DNA from 3 places in the Caballeronia sp. SL1002 genome. Region 1 is predicted to be linked to each of the others. Evidence: predicted binding sites of a transcription regulator. Region 1 holds the regulator's gene; each other region holds the start of a gene.
The links. The regulator LexA, encoded in region 1, represses DNA repair genes until DNA is damaged. The targets are predictions, from matches to a motif close to ACTGTATNNNNATACAGT.

Region 1 (6,028 bases):
CTTCCTGCTCGCGCTCGAAGTCTTCGAGCACCGGCTGCACCGTGCGGACGACGAACGGCAGGCCGATAAACGTCAGCGCCACGAGCACGCCGAGCGGCGTGAACGCGACCTTGATGCCGAGCGGCGCGAGATACTGGCCGATCCACCCGTTGGTCGCGTACACGGCCGCGAGCGAGATGCCGGCGACCGAGGTCGGCAGCGCGAACGGCAGATCGACGACGGCATCCACCACGCGCTTGAACGGAAACTCATAACGCACAAGCACCCACGCGACCAGAAAGCCGAACACGGCGTTGATCAGCGCGCCACCGAGCGCCGCGGTAAACGTGAGCCGATACGACGCGACCACGCGCGGCGAAGTAACCGCGCGCACGAACTGCGCCCAGTCGAGCGTGGCCGTTTTGGCGAAAGTCGCCGCGAGCGGAATCAGCACCACGAGGCTCAAGTAAGCCAGCGTGATGCCGAGCGTCAGGCCGAAGCCGGGCAGCGCGCTCGGCTTGCGGAAAGTCAACGTCGTCATGCTTCGTTCATCCTGTTCCAGCGCGCCCGCCGTGCGTGAATGCCTGGCACGTAGAGCGCTGAGGGGTCACCGCCGCGAAATACAGCAGCGTCGCGGCGGCGTCGTTATGTGCGGTCGAGCCGCTTATGGGCACTGCTATTCTTTCGATGCTTCGGTCAGGCGATTCTAGACGCGGCGCGGGCATCGCACACACGACTCACCCGCGCAATGATTTACTGCGGCTGATAGATCGAATCGAACACGCCGCCATCGGCGAAATGCGTTTTCTGCGCCTTGGTCCAGCCGCCGAACGTATCGTCGACCGTATAGAGCTTCAGCTTCGGAAACTGCTTCGTGAGCGCGGCCGGCACTTTGCTGGAGCGCGGGCGATAGAAATTGCGCGCCGCGATTTCCTGCCCTTCCTCGCTATACAGATATTGCAGATACGCTTCGGCCAGCTTGCGCGTGCCATGACGATCGACGACCTTGTCCACCACCGCGACCGGCGGCTCGGCCAGAATGCTCACCGACGGCACCACGATCTCGAATTTGTCAGAGCCAAATTCTTTCAGCGACAAAAACGCCTCGTTTTCCCACGCGATCAGCACATCGCCCTGACCGCGCTGCACGAAACTCGTCGTCGCGCCGCGCGCGCCGGAATCCAGCACGCCGGCATTCTTATAGAGCGCCGACACGAATTCCTTCGCCTTCTGCTCGTTGCCGTTCGGCTGGTGCAGCGCGTACGCCCACGCCGCCAGATAATTCCAGCGCGCGCCGCCCGAGGTCTTCGGGTTCGGCGTGACAATCGACACCCCCGATTTCGCCAGATCGTTCCAGTCCTTGATCTGCTTCGGATTGCCCTTGCGCACGAGGAACACGATCGTCGACGTATAAGGCGACGCGTTGTCCGGCAGCCGCTTTTGCCAGTCGGCGTTGACGAGCCCCTTGCCCGCCAGCGCGTCGATGTCGTACGCCAGCGCAAGTGTCACGACGTCCGCCTGGAGCCCGTCCAGAACGGCGCGCGCCTGTCCGCCCGAGCCACCGTGCGACTGCTTGAAGGTCACGGTTTCGCCCGTTTCGGCTTTCCACTTCTTTGCAAACGCCTGATTGAAATCCTGATACAACTCGCGGGTCGGATCGTAGGAAACGTTCAGGAACGACGTATCCGCATGCGCCTGCGCGATCATTCCCGCGCCCGTCGCCGCACCCAGCACCAACGTTGCCAGCAGTCGCCGCGACCGCGCCCCGAAACCCGTTTTCAGACTAAGCATTCCCCGTTCTCCGTCGTTGTGAGTTGATGGAGCGAGTCTATCGACGGGCTTTCATTATTAAAAATAATTGTTCTTCATTTTTTAATACTCAAAAGTGGTAATGACGGCTGGGCGCGGCGTTGCGGCACGAAAACCGATGTTCGAGCGATCAAAATAAGGCGCGAAAACCCTTGCTCGCGAGGCTTGCACGCCGAACTTCAAGTAAAGCTTGAAATGCGCGAGATACTGTATAAAAATACAGTCACCTGTCCATCCATACAGTGCACCAGAGGCCTTGCCAGTGACAAAAATGAGCAAACTAACCGCGCGGCAGCAAGAGGTGTTCGAACTGATCCAGCGCGCCATCGAGCGCACCGGTTTTCCGCCGACGCGCGCCGAGATTGCCGCCGAGCTGGGTTTTAGTTCCGCGAACTCCGCCGAAGAGCATTTGCGTGCCTTGGCGCGCAAGGGTGTGATCGAACTGGCGGCGGGTGCGTCGCGCGGTATTCGTCTGCTTACGGGCAACATGGAGGACGCGCCGCACCAGTTCACGCTGCCGCACGCCAGCATCATGCAGTTGTCGTTGCCGCTTGTCGGGCGCGTCGCGGCGGGCAGTCCGATCCTCGCGCAGGAACATATCGCGCAGACCTATATGTGCGACCCGGCGCTCTTTTCGAGCCGTCCGGACTATTTGCTCAAGGTGCGCGGTCTTTCCATGCGCGACGCGGGCATTTTCGACGGCGACCTGCTCGCCGTGCAGAAAAAGACCGAAGCGAAAGACGGGCAGATCGTGGTCGCGCGAATCGGCGACGACGTCACGGTCAAGCGCTGGAAACGGCGCAAGGACGGTGTCGAGCTGATCGCCGAAAACCCGGATTACGAAAATATCTTCGTTGCGTCGGGCAGCGCGGAGTTTGCGCTGGAAGGAATCGCGGTCGGTTTGATTCGATCCGGCGAGTTCTAAATAGCGCGGGTTCGGACCAGCACGGCTGATCCGGGCGGCGCAATCCATCAAATCGATATTGCAAGACGGCGGCCGCACTCGCGGCGCGCCGCGGTGTGTCCTATTGTCTGGAGAAACATCATGGAACGATTCGCCCGTTTGTTGCCCTTCCGTCAGTTTGGCCGCCTGCGTCACTTGCGTTCACTTATGTCGTGCAAGCTGCGAACAGCTGCCGCAGACGTCGCGTCGGCCACGCCCGGCCTGTTCGATGAATTGCCGGCGCTGCCCTCACGCCAACCGGCGTTTGCGCGCGTTTCATTGAGTTCGTCGGTGCATGCACAGGCGGAACGGCGCGCGCCGGTGCGGATCTATCGCGGGGAATCGCGCGTCATCATGGTCGGCAATATCGACGAGGTGTCGCGCATGATCGACCGTTGTATCGACGAAGAACGTGCCGGTGTCGAGGGTGGGCTTTTCGCCTGATGGACTTCGGCTCGACTTCGGCTCGACCGCGGCGAGAAAGGACAAACGCAATTTCCGGGATCAAACGCGCACGAATGCGGTCCATTCAGGGACCCTGGTAATCAGAAAAGGCGCTCGACCGTATGACCCGTACCCGTAAGTCCGTTCTCGTCACGCTTGTACTCATCGTTGTCGCCGCGGCATGTGCGCTGTTGTACGCGTCGCCGTATATCGTGCTGGATCGCGTGAAGCGCGCGGCCGACGCGCGCGACGCCGCAACCGTGAATCAGTACGTCGATTTCCCCGCGCTGCGCGACAGTCTCAAGGAGCAAGTGTCCGGACTGCTGACGCGCCGTCTGGATATTCAAAAAAGCGGGAATCCGCTGGCGGTGATCGGCGCGATGATCGGTGCGGCGCTAGTCGGGCCGCTGGTCGATTCCTACGCCACGCCTGACGGCGTGGCCGCGATTCTCAACGGCATCCCGCCGCAAGGGAATCCTGGCGAGCGCCCGCCGCCGCCGGTCGCCGCGTCACCGGATGCGTCCGCCGCCCCGGCCAACGCACCCGCTCCGGCGTCTCCCGCGACCCACGCCGATGAAGCGCAAAAGCCGCCGCCGCAAACCGCGGCGGCCTATCGCGACGTCAACACGTTTGTCGTCACGTATCAGCACGGCGCGGGCGATGCGCATTATTCCGCGATCTTCCGTCGCACCAACTTGATTTCGTGGAAGCTGGTCGCGGTGGATCTCAACGGATAGCGGCAAGCTGAGCCGTCGAAAAAGCACGCGCCCAGCGGAAACCAAACGCGCTAAACGCTGGCTTCGGCTGTGCGGGCGGCTTTGCGCGCGGCATCCTCGGCTTCAGCGGCCTCTTCCGATTCACCCGCCGCGCACACGGCAACCAAAATGCTGCACGAGACGCGATCGAGCAGCGGCGTATTACCCGCGCCCATCCACCAGCGCGCCAGTCCGTTACGGCAGCGATGCCCGACCACGACCAGATCCACTTTGAGCGTCTCGGCGAGATTCGCGATTTCATCGATCGGATGACCGAACGCGAAGTGGCCCTGTGCGGGCAAGCCGCGTTCGGTGAGCCAGTCGACGCCTTCCTGCAGGATGTCGCGCGCGGCATCCTCGAAACGGCCGCAGGCCATATCGGTCAAGAGGCCCGCGCTTTGTGCGATGCTCGAACGCATATCGACCACCGCGAGCACATGCGTCTCGGCTTTCAGTTCGATGGCGAGGTTCGCGCCCTGCCGGAGCGCCTTGCGGCCTTCGCGGGTGCCGTCGTAACAAAGAAGGATTTTCTGGTAGCTCGCCATGATGGTTCTCCTCGCCCCCGGGAATTCGGCGCGGCGTTGCCTGCATGATCGTGCGTCGCCGCTGGCATGGCAACGATGGAAAACGCTGATGCGTCGAAACGCGTCCGAAAGGTTGAAGCGGGGTTCGTGCCAGGCGCGCGCCAGCCTTGATCGATAGGGCTCCTCGCGCTGTTCGCCAATGCTTCGTGCACGACACACCGTCGCCATGCGCGCATCGGGTGCGCCACGGGTCCGCGCGAGCGCCGCCGTGGTGCGTGCATTAAACTAGCCCGCTCGTCCTTCTTCCAAAAAACGCAGGCTAAAGGCATGTCAGACGTAGCAGATTCAACGGCTTCCGGCGTCGCCGCCATCGAATTTTCGGACGTCCGGAAACATTACGGCGACAAGGTCGTCGTCGACGGGCTTTCGTTCAATGTTCAGCGCGGCGAATGTTTTGGGCTACTCGGCCCGAACGGCGCGGGCAAGACAACCACGCTCAAGATGCTGCTCGGCATCACGTCGCCGGACGCCGGCCGGATTCGCCTGGTCGATGAGCCGGTTCCCGCGCGTGCGCGCTTTGCCCGCCGGCGCGTCGGCGTCGTGCCGCAGTTCGACAATCTCGATCCGGATTTCACCGTGCGGGAAAATCTGCTCGTGTTCGGCCGCTATTTCGGGATGAGCGGCGGCGAGATCGCGGCGCTGGTGCCGTCGCTGCTCGAATTCGCGCGGCTTGAAAGCAAGGCGGACGCGCGCGTCGGCGAGTTGTCGGGCGGAATGAAGCGCCGCCTCACGCTGGCGCGCGCGCTCGTCAACGATCCGGACGTGCTCATCATGGACGAACCCACGACCGGCCTCGATCCGCAGGCGCGGCATCTGATCTGGGAAAGGCTGCGTTCGCTCCTCGCGCGCGGCAAGACCATTCTGCTGACCACGCATTTCATGGAGGAAGCCGAGCGGCTGTGCGACCGGCTTTGCGTGATCGAGGAAGGCCGGAAGGTGGCGGAAGGCCGGCCGCACGAACTGATCGAATCGGTGATCGGCTGCGACGTGATCGAAATTTACGGGCCGGATCCGGACACGCTGCGCGACGAACTCGCACCGTTCGTCGAGCGGATGGAGATCAGCGGCGAGACGCTTTTTTGCTATGTCGACGATCCGCAGCCGGTGCATCAACGCGTCAAGGGCCGTCCCGGCGTGCGCTATCTGCATCGTCCGGCGAATCTCGAAGACGTTTTTCTGCGCCTGACCGGGCGCGAGATGGTGGACTGAGCACACGATGGACACCCTGAACCAGCACACGAACCCAGAACAACCGGCGCTTTCGCCGGAACGGACAGTCGGCGAAGGCATCGCGGCGGCCATGCCCGCGAACGCGTCCAACTGGATGTCGGTATGGCGGCGCAATTACCTTGTCTGGCGCAAGCTCGCGATCGCCTCGATGTTCGGCAATCTCGCCGATCCGATGATCTATCTTTTCGGCCTGGGTCTTGGCTTGGGCCTCATGGTCGGGCGGGTCGAGGGCGTCTCGTACATCGCGTTTCTCGCGGCGGGCACGGTGGCGTCGAGCGTGATGA
Region 2 (6,028 bases), on a different contig from region 1:
ACTCGATCCGCATCACTGGAACGTGAGCTTCGATGTCGATCATTTTCACTATTCACGCTTTGTCGTGCGTTTCGAAAAGGCGAGCGCGCAGCTCGACTGGCGGCCTGGCGGACTGGTGAAAAGCAGCGTTGCGGTGGAAATCGACGCGTCGAGCGTGAACACCAACGTGCCATTGCTCGACCGGTTGGTGAAGGGCGCGGATATGTTCGATGTCGCGCGATATCCGGTGATCCGCTTTACCAGCACGCGCGTGGAGCGCACCGGCGAGAACAAGGGCAGACTGACCGGCGATCTGACGATTCGCGGCGCGACTCACCCCGTCACGCTCGATATGACCTTCAACGGTCACTCAAAAGACCCGCTGACCAAACAGGAAACGCTCGGTTTTTCCGCCGACGGTCATTTCAGCCGCGCGTTGTTCGGCTTGTCAACGTGGTATCCGGCCGTCGGCGACGACGTGCATGTCGCGATTCAGGCCGAATTTTCGCCAGATACGAATGAAGGCGCGGCGGCGGCGCCTTAGACTGTTGTCCAGTCGAGGACGACCTTTCCACTGTTACCCGACAGCATGGTGGCAAAGGCCTGTTCGAAGTCGTCGACGGGAAACGTGTGCGTGAGAATGGGCGAAAGATCGAGGCCGCTTTGCAGCATCGCGACCATCTTGTACCAGGTTTCGAACATCTCCCGGCCGTAGATTCCCTTGATTTCCAGACCCTTGAAAATCACCTGGTTCCAGTCGATCGCAGTCTGCGCGGGTGGAATGCCGAGCAATGCCACTTTGCCTCCGTGGTTCATCGCTTCGAGCAGGCTGGTGAAGGCGCTCGGCACGCCGGACATTTCCAGGCCGACGTCGAATCCTTCTGTCATGCCGAGTTCCGCCATGACGTCGCGCAGCGATTCGCTGGCGACATTCACGGCGCGCGTCGCGCCCATCTTGAGCGCAAGTTCCAGGCGATAAGCGTTCACATCGGTAATCACGACGTTGCGAGCGCCGACATGCCGCGCAATCGCGACCGCCATCACGCCGATCGGCCCCGCGCCCGTAATCAGCACGTCTTCACCGACGAGATTGAACGACAACGCAGTATGCGTGGCGTTGCCGAAAGGATCGAAGATCGCAGCGAGATCATCGGAAATGTCTGCGGGAATCTTGAACGCGTTGAAAGCGGGGATCACGAGGTATTCCGCGAATGCGCCTTCCCGATTCACGCCGACGCCAATGGTATTGCGGCAAAGGTGACGCCGTCCCGCGCGACAATTTCGACAGAACCCGCAGGTAATGTGGCCTTCGCCGGACACGCGGTCGCCAATCTCGAAGCCGCGCACTTCCTGCCCCATCTCGACAATCTCGCCGACATATTCATGGCCGACATGCATTGGCACTGGAATCGTTTTCTGCGCCCAGTCGTCCCATTTCCAGATGTGGATATCCGTTCCACAAATCGCCGTTTTCCGGATACGGATCAGGACGTCGTTGTGGCCGACTTCCGGACGCTTGACCTGCGTCATCGTAAGGCCCGGCGCGCGTTCGAGTTTTGCGAGTGCTTTCATTTTTGGTCTTCCTGACGATGCTGTCTGAGTTCGGCGTTTGGATTTGGCCTTTGCCCGCTCGGGGCGCCGAACTTTATGCGCATCAAGTTTTGGGCAGTGCAGGTGTCGCGTTGCGCTGTAACCTGCCGTCGGTAATCAGCCGCCTTGCGAGATCACGCCGAGCGCGCGACCGACACGCGCGAACGCATCGATAGCACGGTCCACCTGCTCGGGCGTGTGCGCCGCGCTCATCTGCGTGCGGATGCGCGCGCGGCCTTTCGGCACGACCGGATAGGAGAACCCAATCACGTAGACGCCTTCTTGCAGAAGTGCGTCGGCCATCTTCGATGCGAGTTGCGCGTCGCCCAACATCACCGGGATGATCGGATGCTCACCCGGCACGAGCGTAAAGCCGAGTGCGGTCATCGCCGATCGAAACCGGGCGCCGTTTTCACTGACCCGCTTTCGCAGCGCCGCGCCTTCGTCGCTCGCAAGTAGTTCGATCACGCCGAGCGACGCCGCCGCGATGCTCGGCGCCAACGTATTCGAGAACAGATACGGACGACTGCGTTGCCGCAACAATTCGACAATTTCCTTGTGCGCTGCGACGTAACCGCCGGAAGCGCCGCCGAGCGCCTTTCCCAGTGTTCCGGTGAAGATATCGACCCGATCCGCCACGCCGCAATGCTCTGGCGTTCCGCGTCCGTTTGCGCCGACAAAACCAACCGCGTGGGAATCGTCGACCATGACCAGCGCACCATAGCGATCCGCAAGATCGCAGATGCCCGTGAGGTTGGCGATGATTCCGTCCATCGAAAATACGCCGTCGGTGGCGATCATCTTGAAGCGCGCCCCTGCGGCGTCCGCCTCCTGCAAACGCGCTTCGAGGTCCGCGAGGTCGTTGTTCCGATAGCGAAAGCGCTTTGCCTTGCAAAGCCGCACGCCGTCGATGATGCTGGCGTGATTGAGTTCATCGCTGATGATTGCGTCTTCATCGCCAAGCAACGTCTCAAAAAGGCCGCCGTTGGCGTCGAAGCAACTCGAATACAGAATGGCATCGTCGGTCTGAAGAAAATCGGCGAGCGCCTTTTCAAGTGTCTTGTGTACGCTCTGCGTGCCGCAGATAAATCGCACCGAGGCCATTCCGAAACCGTCGCGTTCAAGGCCGCGCTTCGCCGCATCGATCAGCCGTGCGTCGTCAGCCAGCCCAAGATAGTTGTTCGCGCAAAAGTTAAGGACTTCGGCGCCGCCCGCCAGCGTAATTGCCGACGATTGCGGACTTGCGATCACACGTTCCGCCTTGTAGAACCCCGCCGCACGAATTTCGTCGATCGTCGTCTGGACATGGCTCAAGTATTTTTGCTTCATCGGCGTCTCGGGTTGGTCATGGCGATGCCGGCACGCATCGGTCCTGTTATAGTCGATCGATCAGAATGGACAAGTTCGATATTTCGAACGCATTTCCAATATGCCGAACAATGTAAAGGATTGAAGCGCCGATGGCAAGCACGAGCACGAGGGAGAATACGAGCGCACAGACTGTTTCGACAGTCGCAGCGCCGCCGCGCGTCGGCGAACAGATTCAGCGACTTCGCAATGAGCGAAAGCTGACGCTCGACGATTTATCGCGAGCAGCGGGCGTTTCGAAGTCGATGTTGTCGGAAATCGAGCGCGACAAGGCGAATCCGACCATCGCTGTTGCATGGCGCTTGACGAATGCGCTCGGCATTAGCCTGGACCAGCTTTTTGCGCAGCAAAAGGAAGTCGACACTATTCGCATCGTCGGTCCTCACGACATTCCGACACTAAATGGCGCCGATGGCGCGTATCAACTGCGCGTTTGGGGACCCATAGATCTGGCGGGGAAATTCGAGTGGTACGAACTCACGCTGACGCCGGGACGGTCGCTCGTTTCTAACGCCCACGAGCCGGGCACGCGCGAGCATTTGACTGTGCTTCAAGGCTCAATCGAGATCGACGCATCGGGAACCAGCAAGCGCGTAAAGATCGCGGAAACCGCGCGTTATTCAGCCGATGAACCCCACGCTATTCGGAATGTCGGGCGTGGCGAGGCTAAAGCCTTACTCGTGGTCGTTCACGTTTGATTTCAAACGCCGTCGCGCGAGTGGCGCGAGTGGCGCGGGCTGCGGGGGCTGCGGGGGCTGCGGGGGCTGCGGGGGCTGCGGGGCTGCGGGATGCGGGGTTGCGGGGCTGCGGGGCTGAAACTTGATGCGCATAAAGTTTCCCTCGACCCGCCGGACGGTTCTTCGTCGATACACCCAAAAAAGCGGGACGCACGCGTCCCGCTTCGAACCTTACGCAACTGCTTCGTGCGCTTTCGTTCCGATGCTGCCTTGAAAATCACGGTTTCTTCAGGGAATCCTTTACGTCTTCACGCGCATCCCCAACGCCCTTTCGGACTTTCCCAGCTGCCTGCTGTAAATCGCCCTTGATTTCCTGCTTCTTGTCACCGGTCACCTTTCCGACCACTTCGTTGACCTTGCCCTTCGCCTGCTCGACCAGACCATCCGTTTGATCCTTATTCATCTTTCGTTCTCCTTGTAGTTGATTAGCTTACGCGCTGGGGCCGTTACGAACGCCGAGCGCGCCCTCCGTACGGGATAACAATGCGCGCTTCCCGCTCGCCGGCCTAGGCGTGCGCGTCTGATTAACCCGTAGGCGGAATCGCACAGACACAGAGTTTCGGCGGCGCGACGCTAAATGAACGTTGCGACAAGTACTGTATGTTTGTACAGTATACGGCGACGGCTTGAGGGGACGACGATGGACAAATTAGACGAGCAACTCAGCAAGAAAGAATTTGCCCGCGCGGTGCGGGACCTGGAACGCATCACGCGCGCGGTATCGGCACGGTATATCGTGCAGGGCGTGCCGCTCACGTGGCGCCTTCTGCACGCAATCGAGGCGGAGGCGGTCGCTGATCTCGGTTTCGCCGGGCGGCACGAGCCGACTTTACGCGAGCTTTTCGCGCGACCGGGCGAATTCCAATACCCGGAAACGGATGATGTCGTCGATTTCAGTGCGACGAACGCGTTGCCGGCCGTATTTGCATTTGCCGTCGATGCTTACGAGCGGGCAGCGCAACAGGGGCGACCGGCCCTCGCCGTCGCCGTCGCGCATTGATCGTTTGCGGCATAGCAGCGCGCGCTTGCCGCGCGGCGGCATGCCGCAAACCGCCATGGCGCGCGCCGACTAAGTCGTGAAATCGGCGGCCATGTCGGCGTCGGTTCGCGCTTCGAGGCGACCGTTTCGGCAGGCAACCCGAAACGCGTCGAAATCGCGTTCCACCTGGTCCGCATAGGCGCTGCCATAGCGCATCAACGTTTCGGCCATGCGCGAGCCGCTGCCGATATATCCGGAAATTTCAGGCGCGCGACCGCTCGCTTTTGCGTGTGCCCGTGCGAGAACCCAGCCGCACAAAGCCGCGTACTCGCGAAAAGCTCCCGCGTTGAAGAGTTCGAGTTCGGCGGAGATTTTCATGTCGCGAAGTTGGCGGATGTACATCGGACGCCCGAGCGGGCCGGTCGCCCATCCCAGAAACGGATCGGTCGCCGCCTGCATCAAGCGCTGGCCGGTCACGACGCGCCGTCCGTCGTGAAGCTCGGAAGCGTTCGCGCCGGCGTCGTCGAAAAACATCGACACCACCGACGCCGCCGATTCCTTCAGTTGCAGGAAAAGCGGTTTCCCGATCGGGTCGGTCATCAGGAAAACGAGGCAACGCGTACCGACGCTTCCCACGCCGACCACCTTGAAGGCCACGTCTTTCAGCGCGAATTGGGAGAGCAATTCGGCGCGGTCGGCGGTGATCGTCGTCATGTATTCACGCAAGACTGGCGCGAGAAGCTCTTCGCGCGTACCGGTGAGTTTCATCCAGTCTTCGTCCGGGCCGAAGAGCGTACTGTCGCCGTGAATGTGAAACACGCCGGGCGGCGCGTCCCGAATGCGCCATTCGCCCGGCTCGTTTTCCTCCGCCAGTTTCGGCAACACGCTTTCGTGCGTGCGCCGCGACGCGCGGGCGATTCCGCGCTTGACGCGTCGCCGCGCATCGTCCGTGCTTACCGTCTCGTACAGGCGGTCGAACGTAATCCGCTCGTACCAGAGTTCGAGCGCGCCCATCTCCGCATATTCGTCAATGCGCGTCTGATAGCTCTGCGCCACGAGGAACGCGAATTCGTCGGCGGCCGCGTTGCCGTGTCCGAGCGTGCGACCGGCGACGGTAAAACTCGCGACCAACCGCTTCAGATCCCACTCCCACGGTCCTAGCGCAGTTTCGTCGAAATCGTTGAGATCGAAAATCAGCGCGCGTTCGGGCGTCGCGAATCCGCCGAAATTGGACAAGTGGCAGTCGCCGCAAATTTGGAGATGGATACCGCTATCGGGCGTGCCGGCCAGATCGTGCGCCTGCACGATCGCGCTGCCACGGAAGAATGTGAATGGGGAAACGAGCATGCGCCCGTATCGCAAGGGGACGAGCGCG
Region 3 (6,028 bases), on a different contig from region 1:
AGATGACGCCTTGCTGCCACCACGCGAGTTGCAACATAGTCCTTCCCATTAACGCTCAACGCAGGTTTGGAGACGACATAGAGACCTCATGCTAAACGATCTCTGGTACAAGAATGCGGTCATCTATTGCTTGTCCGTCGGCACTTTCATGGACGCGAACGGCGACGGAACCGGCGATTTTCAAGGGCTCATACGCCGTCTCGACTACCTGCAGGGTCTCGGCATTTCCACCGTGTGGCTGATGCCGTTCCAGCCGTCTCCCGGCCGCGACAACGGCTACGACATCTCCGATTACTACAACGTCGATCCGCGTTACGGCACGCTTGGCGATTTCGCCGAGTTCACGCACGCTTGCCGTCAACGCGGCTTGCGCGTGATGATCGACCTCGTGGTCAATCATACGTCGGACCGTCATCCGTGGTTTCGCGAAGCACGTAGCGATCCCGCTTCGAAATATCGTGACTGGTACGTATGGTCGGACAAGAAGCCGCCGAACGCTCGCGATGGCGTCGTGTTTCCCGGCGTGCAGAAGTCGACGTGGACCTACGATAAAGAAGCGAATCTCTGGTACTTCCACCGCTTTTACGATTTCCAGCCGGATCTGAACACAGCGAACCCGCATGTCCAGGCAGAGTTGCTCAAGATCATGGGATTCTGGATCCAGCTTGGCGTATCGGGTTTCCGGATGGACGCGGTGCCGTTCGTCATCGCGACTAAGGGCGCGAAGGTCAAGCGTCCGGTCGAGCAATACGACATGTTGCGGACGTTCCGTGAGTTCCTGCAATGGCGCAAAGGCGACGCGATCATTCTCGCCGAAGCGAATGTTCTGCCGGACACCGACCTCGATTATTTCGGCGATGACGGAGAGCGCCTGCAAATGATGTTCAATTTCCAGGTCAATCAGAACACGTTCTATACGCTTGCGACCGCGGACACCGCGCCGCTCAAGAAGGCGCTGATGTCGACGCGGCCACGCCCCGCGGCCGCGCAGTGGGGCGTGTTCCTCCGCAATCACGACGAGCTCGATCTCGGTCGCCTGACACCGGAACAACGCGCTGCGGTATTCGCGGAATTCGGTCCGGACGCGGATATGCAGCTTTACGGACGCGGCATTCGTCGCCGGCTTGCGCCGATGCTCAATGGCGACCGGAGGCGTCTGGAGCTTGCCTATAGCCTCATGCTCACGTTGCCGGGCACGCCGGTGATCCGCTATGGCGACGAGATCGGCATGGGCGACGATCTGCGGCTGCCCGAGCGAGAATGCGCACGCACGCCGATGCAATGGTCTGGCGAGCCGCACGCCGGATTCACGAAGAACGAACGGCCGGTTGCGCGCGTTATTTCGGATGGACCATACGGCTTCGAGCGCGTGAATGTCGCGAGTCAACGCCGCGATCCCGATTCGCTCCTCAACTGGACCGAGCGCGTGATTCGTATGCGTCGTGAGGTTCCGGAAATCAGCTGGGGCGATTTCGCCGTGTTGCGAACATCGCGGCAGGACGTGTTGGCTTTGCGTTACGACTGGCGTAACAACTCGGTGCTGTGCCTGCACAATTTCAGCGCCGCTGCGTGTACCGTGAAATTCCGCTCGGGCTGCTGCGATCCGGCCGAGGACCTGCTCGTGAGTCTCTTGTCCGACGATCACAGCCGCGCGGGCGACGACGGACGTCATAGCGTCGTGCTGGAGCCTTATGGATACCGCTGGTATCGCATGGGGGGGCTCGATTACCTGCTTAAGCGCAGCGAGGTCTAAGCGGATTGCTGCGGGTCGTCTACCCATCGGACATGGACGACTCGCACGGGAATGTCATGAGCCGTGCAATAGGCGAGCCAGCGGATCTGGTTATCTTGCAGCCGGTCTCCCGGACCCTTCACCTCGATCATTTCGTAGCGGCCTTCGGTCGGCCAGAATCGAATCAGATCGGGCAGGCCGGTGCGATGGCTTCCGACGTCGTTGGCAATGCGCGTGAAGCAAAGCTTGAGATGCGCGGCGGGAAAGCAGGTAAGCGCCGTTTCGAGCAGTTCGCCGGTCAGCACGCCCCAGTGAACGAACGGCGACTGTACGCCGCATTTCGCGGCGAATCGGGCTCGGATGAGCTGCTTGTATTCGTCGGTGTCCAGTTGCGTGAGACAGCGTTCGAACGCGTCGCGTCGACGCTCGTGGAAATCGGGCGCGTGGAGATCGGCGGGGCCGCGCTGAAAGGGATGGAAGAACGCGCCAGGCAGAGGCGCAAAAATCGCGTCCCAGCAGAGCAGACCGAACAGCGCATTGATCAAGGCGTTCTCGACATAGTGAACGGGTGCATCGGGATGAAACAGTGCTTCCCTGACCACTCTTTCGACAGAATCGGGCACCGTCGGCCTCGGTAGCGCGAGTTCGATACGATCGATACCTCGCGGCCGTTCGACGCGCTTCGCGGCGAGACCCAGCGTGCGCCGCAAACGCGGCAGCATCCGCGCGACCCGTTGGGCTTCCTCTTCGCTTTCTGGCTTGCCGTATGCGTCGAGCGCAAGATCGTAAGCGTGGGATACGAATCCGGATTGCTCGAGGACACGCAGACGCCGATGCCGTGCGCCTGGAAACCGGCAGTTCGAATACGCCTCAAGCGCGCGATCCCATTGCTTCTTGCGCTCGCAATACTGGCCGATTCGAAACAGCAGCTTCTGGCGCTTTTGTTCCAGCCAGGGCTGGCCGCAAGTCAGTGCTTCGATCTCGTGGATCATTTGTTCGAGCGTCGGTGCGCCATCGATCTGCTCGTAAGCATCCAGCAATTCGCGATAAGCGTGCAGTGACAGAAAGACGTCGATATCGAAGCGGCTTTGAAACGGCCGTGAGGTCGGATCGAATGCAACTTGCTCGTAACGAAACACGCCGAGATCCGTCAGAACGAATTCGGACCATCTCTGATGCAGATTGCCAAAAAACATCAGTCTTAGCCGATCGCAAAGCGAGTCGAGCTTGAAGCGAAAAATGCGCTCTGCGGAAGCGGGACGCCACGCGCCGTAGCGTTGCGCGGTCGTATCCCATGCATGCAGACTGTCGCGGAGTTCGGCCTTACGGGTATTCGAAGCCGCTAGCGCTTCCGGAAACATTTCGATGAGCTCGGCCTTGGTGTGCGAGTCGAATATTTCATCCAGCGTGAGTGTCGGATCGGCATCGATATAGCCTGGATCGCTAAGCCATTTAGCTGCCTGAACCGGACAGCCAATTTCCGCGTAGGCCAGCTTGCTTGTGCGAAAAAGCGGACCGTTGCGCATCAGCATGCGAACGACGAGCGCGCGCGATGGCAACGGCAACGCCGGGAATCGATCGAGAAACGCGCGTTCCTCGTCGTTCCACAGGTCGCCGTAGCGCGCGTTCAACCAGTCGAGTGCGCGCTCGAAATTCAGAAGATAGTAATAGCGCCGCTGAAATTCGGCCGGGATCGGGACAAGAGTCATAAGTGCTGTATGGATATACAGCGCTTATGATACCGTCATCGCGAAAATTCAGCGAGTCGGCAGAGCCGACGTGCGCAGTTCTGCACGGAGCGCCTTGGCGGCATCGACCATGATTGCGAGTCAGCGGATCGGAGCGCGATATCGCGTCGCGAAACGCGCATTGGCTAGCCGGTCCCGGAATCGCGTTCCGATTCGATCCGCGAGGTGCTCGAACTTGCCTAGATCAAGCCGGGCGCTTAGCGCTCGCCAGTCACATTTCCAGTTGCAACGTCGATGCTTCGGCGGCCGGCACGGCGCAGCAAATCAGCGCTTCATCGGCGGCCACATCGAAGGACGGCGCATTCGAATATGCCACTTCGCCCTTCACGATCTTTGTCCGGCAGGTCCCGCAAGTTCCTCCGCGACATCCGAACTCGGGCTTAAGGCCCTGGCGTTCGGCCAGTTCCAGTAGAGTGCCGCTGCCGGGCGTCCAGTTCGCTTCCTTGCCCGATATCACGAAGGCTACGGGAACCGAGTTGTCGGCGGCCTCGGCTGCATGGCTGCGATCGTTATCGCGTTTCAATGCCGAAGGTCCGAACGATTCGGCGTGAATGCGCGCGTCCGCGACATTCAGCGCGCGCAAACCGTCATACATGGCTTGCATGAACGCGGAGGGGCCGCACAAGTAGAAGTCGTAGTCGTCGAAGGGGAGCTTTGCCCGCAGCAGATCCATATCGATACGTCCCGTCGCTTCACGATCCCGTCCGTGCTCGGCGTCCTCGGCATCGGTTAGCGTGCGCACGAGTTGCACGCTGCCCTGAGCGCGCGTCACGAGTTGCCGAAGTTCCGTATCGAATGCGCGTTCCTTGAGCGAATGCGCCGAATAGAACAGCCAGGTCGGGCGAATGCGGCGCTTGCGGAGTCCTTCATACACGACATCCTTAAGCATCGCGAGCATCGGCGTGATACCGATACCTGCCGCGAGCAGCACCGCCGGACGCGTTTCCAAAGCATCGATCACGAAACTTCCCGCTGGCGCGCGCGTTTCAACTAGATCGCCGACCTTGAGCGTGTCGTGAAGATGGCGCGACACGGCGCCTTCGCGCTTGACGCTGATGCGATACACGCCGTCCGACGGTGCAACCGAAAGCGTATAGGTGCGAATCACGGGCGTCGTGGCGCCGGGCAGCGTCACGCGAATGGGCAGGTGTTGCCCGGCACGATGTGCAATCAGCCCGGCGTGGTCGGCGGGTTCGAGATGGAACGAGCGGATCGCCGCGCTTTCATCGACGATTTTCGCGATCCGCATGGCGCGCCACGTGTCGGCATGCGCTATGGCAGCGAGCCGGCCAGCGGCTTCGTCCCACGTTCCCGTCATCAACGCATTCGGCGACGCGCCTTCGTCGCGCAACTCGCCCGCATGATTGCGCTCGCGGGTCCAGACAAGCGGCAGCGCCTGCCGCCGATACACCACGCGACGCGGCATGAAGCGCCACACGCGTTCCGCGCCTTGAAACGCGGCGATATCCGGCGAGTCGAGAATGACCTCGGCGTCGCCCGACATTTGCAGCAAGTCGCCGGTCGAGAAGTCGGGGAACACCAGTCCCGCTTCCCCGTTCAACAGGATATTGCCGAGCGTGTTGAAGAAAAGATTCCCGGCGAAGTCCGGGATCGTCAGACCGCCGTCCGCATCGAGCCGGACGAACCCCGGCCTGCCGCCGCGATGCGATACGTCCACCTGTTGCCGTCCATCGTCGCGCTCTGCATATGACGCAACGAAAAACGTATCCGCTTGCGCGACGATCGCGCGAGCGCGCTCGTCGATATTCGTAGTCTCGCTTGCACCGAAGTCGGACGGCGAGCCGGGATCGCGCGTGAACGATGGTGCCCGCTTCTGAATGTATTGCGGACAGTTGCCGAAGCTCTGCTCGACACCGATCGCAAAGCCGTCCGCGTTCACGCGCCGCACCGTTCCGTTCATGCGGTTGCGACGGCGCGTAGAAAGGTCGATACCGAGCAGGGCAACAGGCTTCGCTTCGCCGATCCCGCGTGCCGCTGGGTCATCGGGTTCGGACGCGACGCGCAATTGCAGCGTCCGCGGATCCGGCGAATAGGTAAATCCCGGAAGCCCGGCGCGCACGGTTGCCCACGCGTCGCCGTTATCGTCGACCGTGCCGAGCACGACGAACGGCAACTGAGCGAAGAATGTCCGGTGTTGCTCGGGCATGCTCGATCTGACGACGCGCCGTCCGACTTCGCGCATTTTCTCTACCACGCCCGCATGCTGCTGCATCGCGAGCTCGCCGGCGTGCCACGCCGAGGCTTCTACTTGTGCAGACATGGCGATCACTCCGCGTAATCAAGCCGCCGTCAATCCGGCTCGGGTGGTCTGGAAGGGCACGAAGCCCGGCAGCGACTCGACGCGCGCAAGCCACGCGTTGACGTTCGCGTAGGGCGAGAGATCGACGAAGCCTTCGGGCGCGCGGGCGATATAGCTGTAGAGCGCGACATCGGCGATAGTCGGATGCGAGGCAGCGAGCCACTGCTCGCTGGCGAGATGCGATTCGATCAGCGTCAGGATGTGATGCGCACGCGCGATCACTTCGTC

Region 2: AC3D25_RS24615 (DUF2471 family protein) is a predicted target of LexA. The motif match lies at 4,270-4,287, and genes of this name have one in related genera.
Region 3: AC3D25_RS26770 (VRR-NUC domain-containing protein) is a predicted target of LexA. The motif match lies at 3,446-3,463, and genes of this name have one in related genera.

The regions. Positions count from the first base shown of each region.
Region 1 is NZ_JBYMUW010000002.1:1,394,808-1,400,835, forward strand. It holds gene cysT (sulfate ABC transporter permease subunit CysT) at 1-520, opposite strand, end outside; gene AC3D25_RS09060 (sulfate ABC transporter substrate-binding protein) at 733-1,770, opposite strand; gene lexA (transcriptional repressor LexA) at 2,060-2,713, shown strand; gene AC3D25_RS09070 (hypothetical protein) at 2,834-3,175, shown strand; gene AC3D25_RS09075 (DUF2939 domain-containing protein) at 3,298-3,912, shown strand; gene AC3D25_RS09080 (universal stress protein) at 3,963-4,475, opposite strand; gene nodI (nodulation factor ABC transporter ATP-binding protein NodI) at 4,689-5,723, shown strand; gene AC3D25_RS09090 (ABC transporter permease) at 5,731-6,028, shown strand, end outside.
Region 2 is NZ_JBYMUW010000005.1:31,367-37,394, reverse strand. It holds gene AC3D25_RS24640 (YceI family protein) at 1-523, shown strand, start outside; gene tdh (L-threonine 3-dehydrogenase) at 520-1,551, opposite strand; gene AC3D25_RS24630 (glycine C-acetyltransferase) at 1,687-2,898, opposite strand; gene AC3D25_RS24625 (helix-turn-helix domain-containing protein) at 3,030-3,635, shown strand; gene AC3D25_RS24620 (CsbD family protein) at 3,892-4,077, opposite strand; gene AC3D25_RS24615 (DUF2471 family protein) at 4,315-4,674, shown strand; gene AC3D25_RS24610 (DUF2252 domain-containing protein) at 4,744-6,028, opposite strand, start outside.
Region 3 is NZ_JBYMUW010000005.1:499,671-505,698, forward strand. It holds gene AC3D25_RS26760 (alpha-amylase family glycosyl hydrolase) at 1-37, opposite strand, end outside; gene AC3D25_RS26765 (alpha-amylase family protein) at 89-1,753, shown strand; gene AC3D25_RS26770 (VRR-NUC domain-containing protein) at 1,750-3,441, opposite strand; gene AC3D25_RS26775 (pyridoxamine 5'-phosphate oxidase family protein) at 3,692-5,761, opposite strand; gene AC3D25_RS26780 (glutathione S-transferase family protein) at 5,780-6,028, opposite strand, start outside.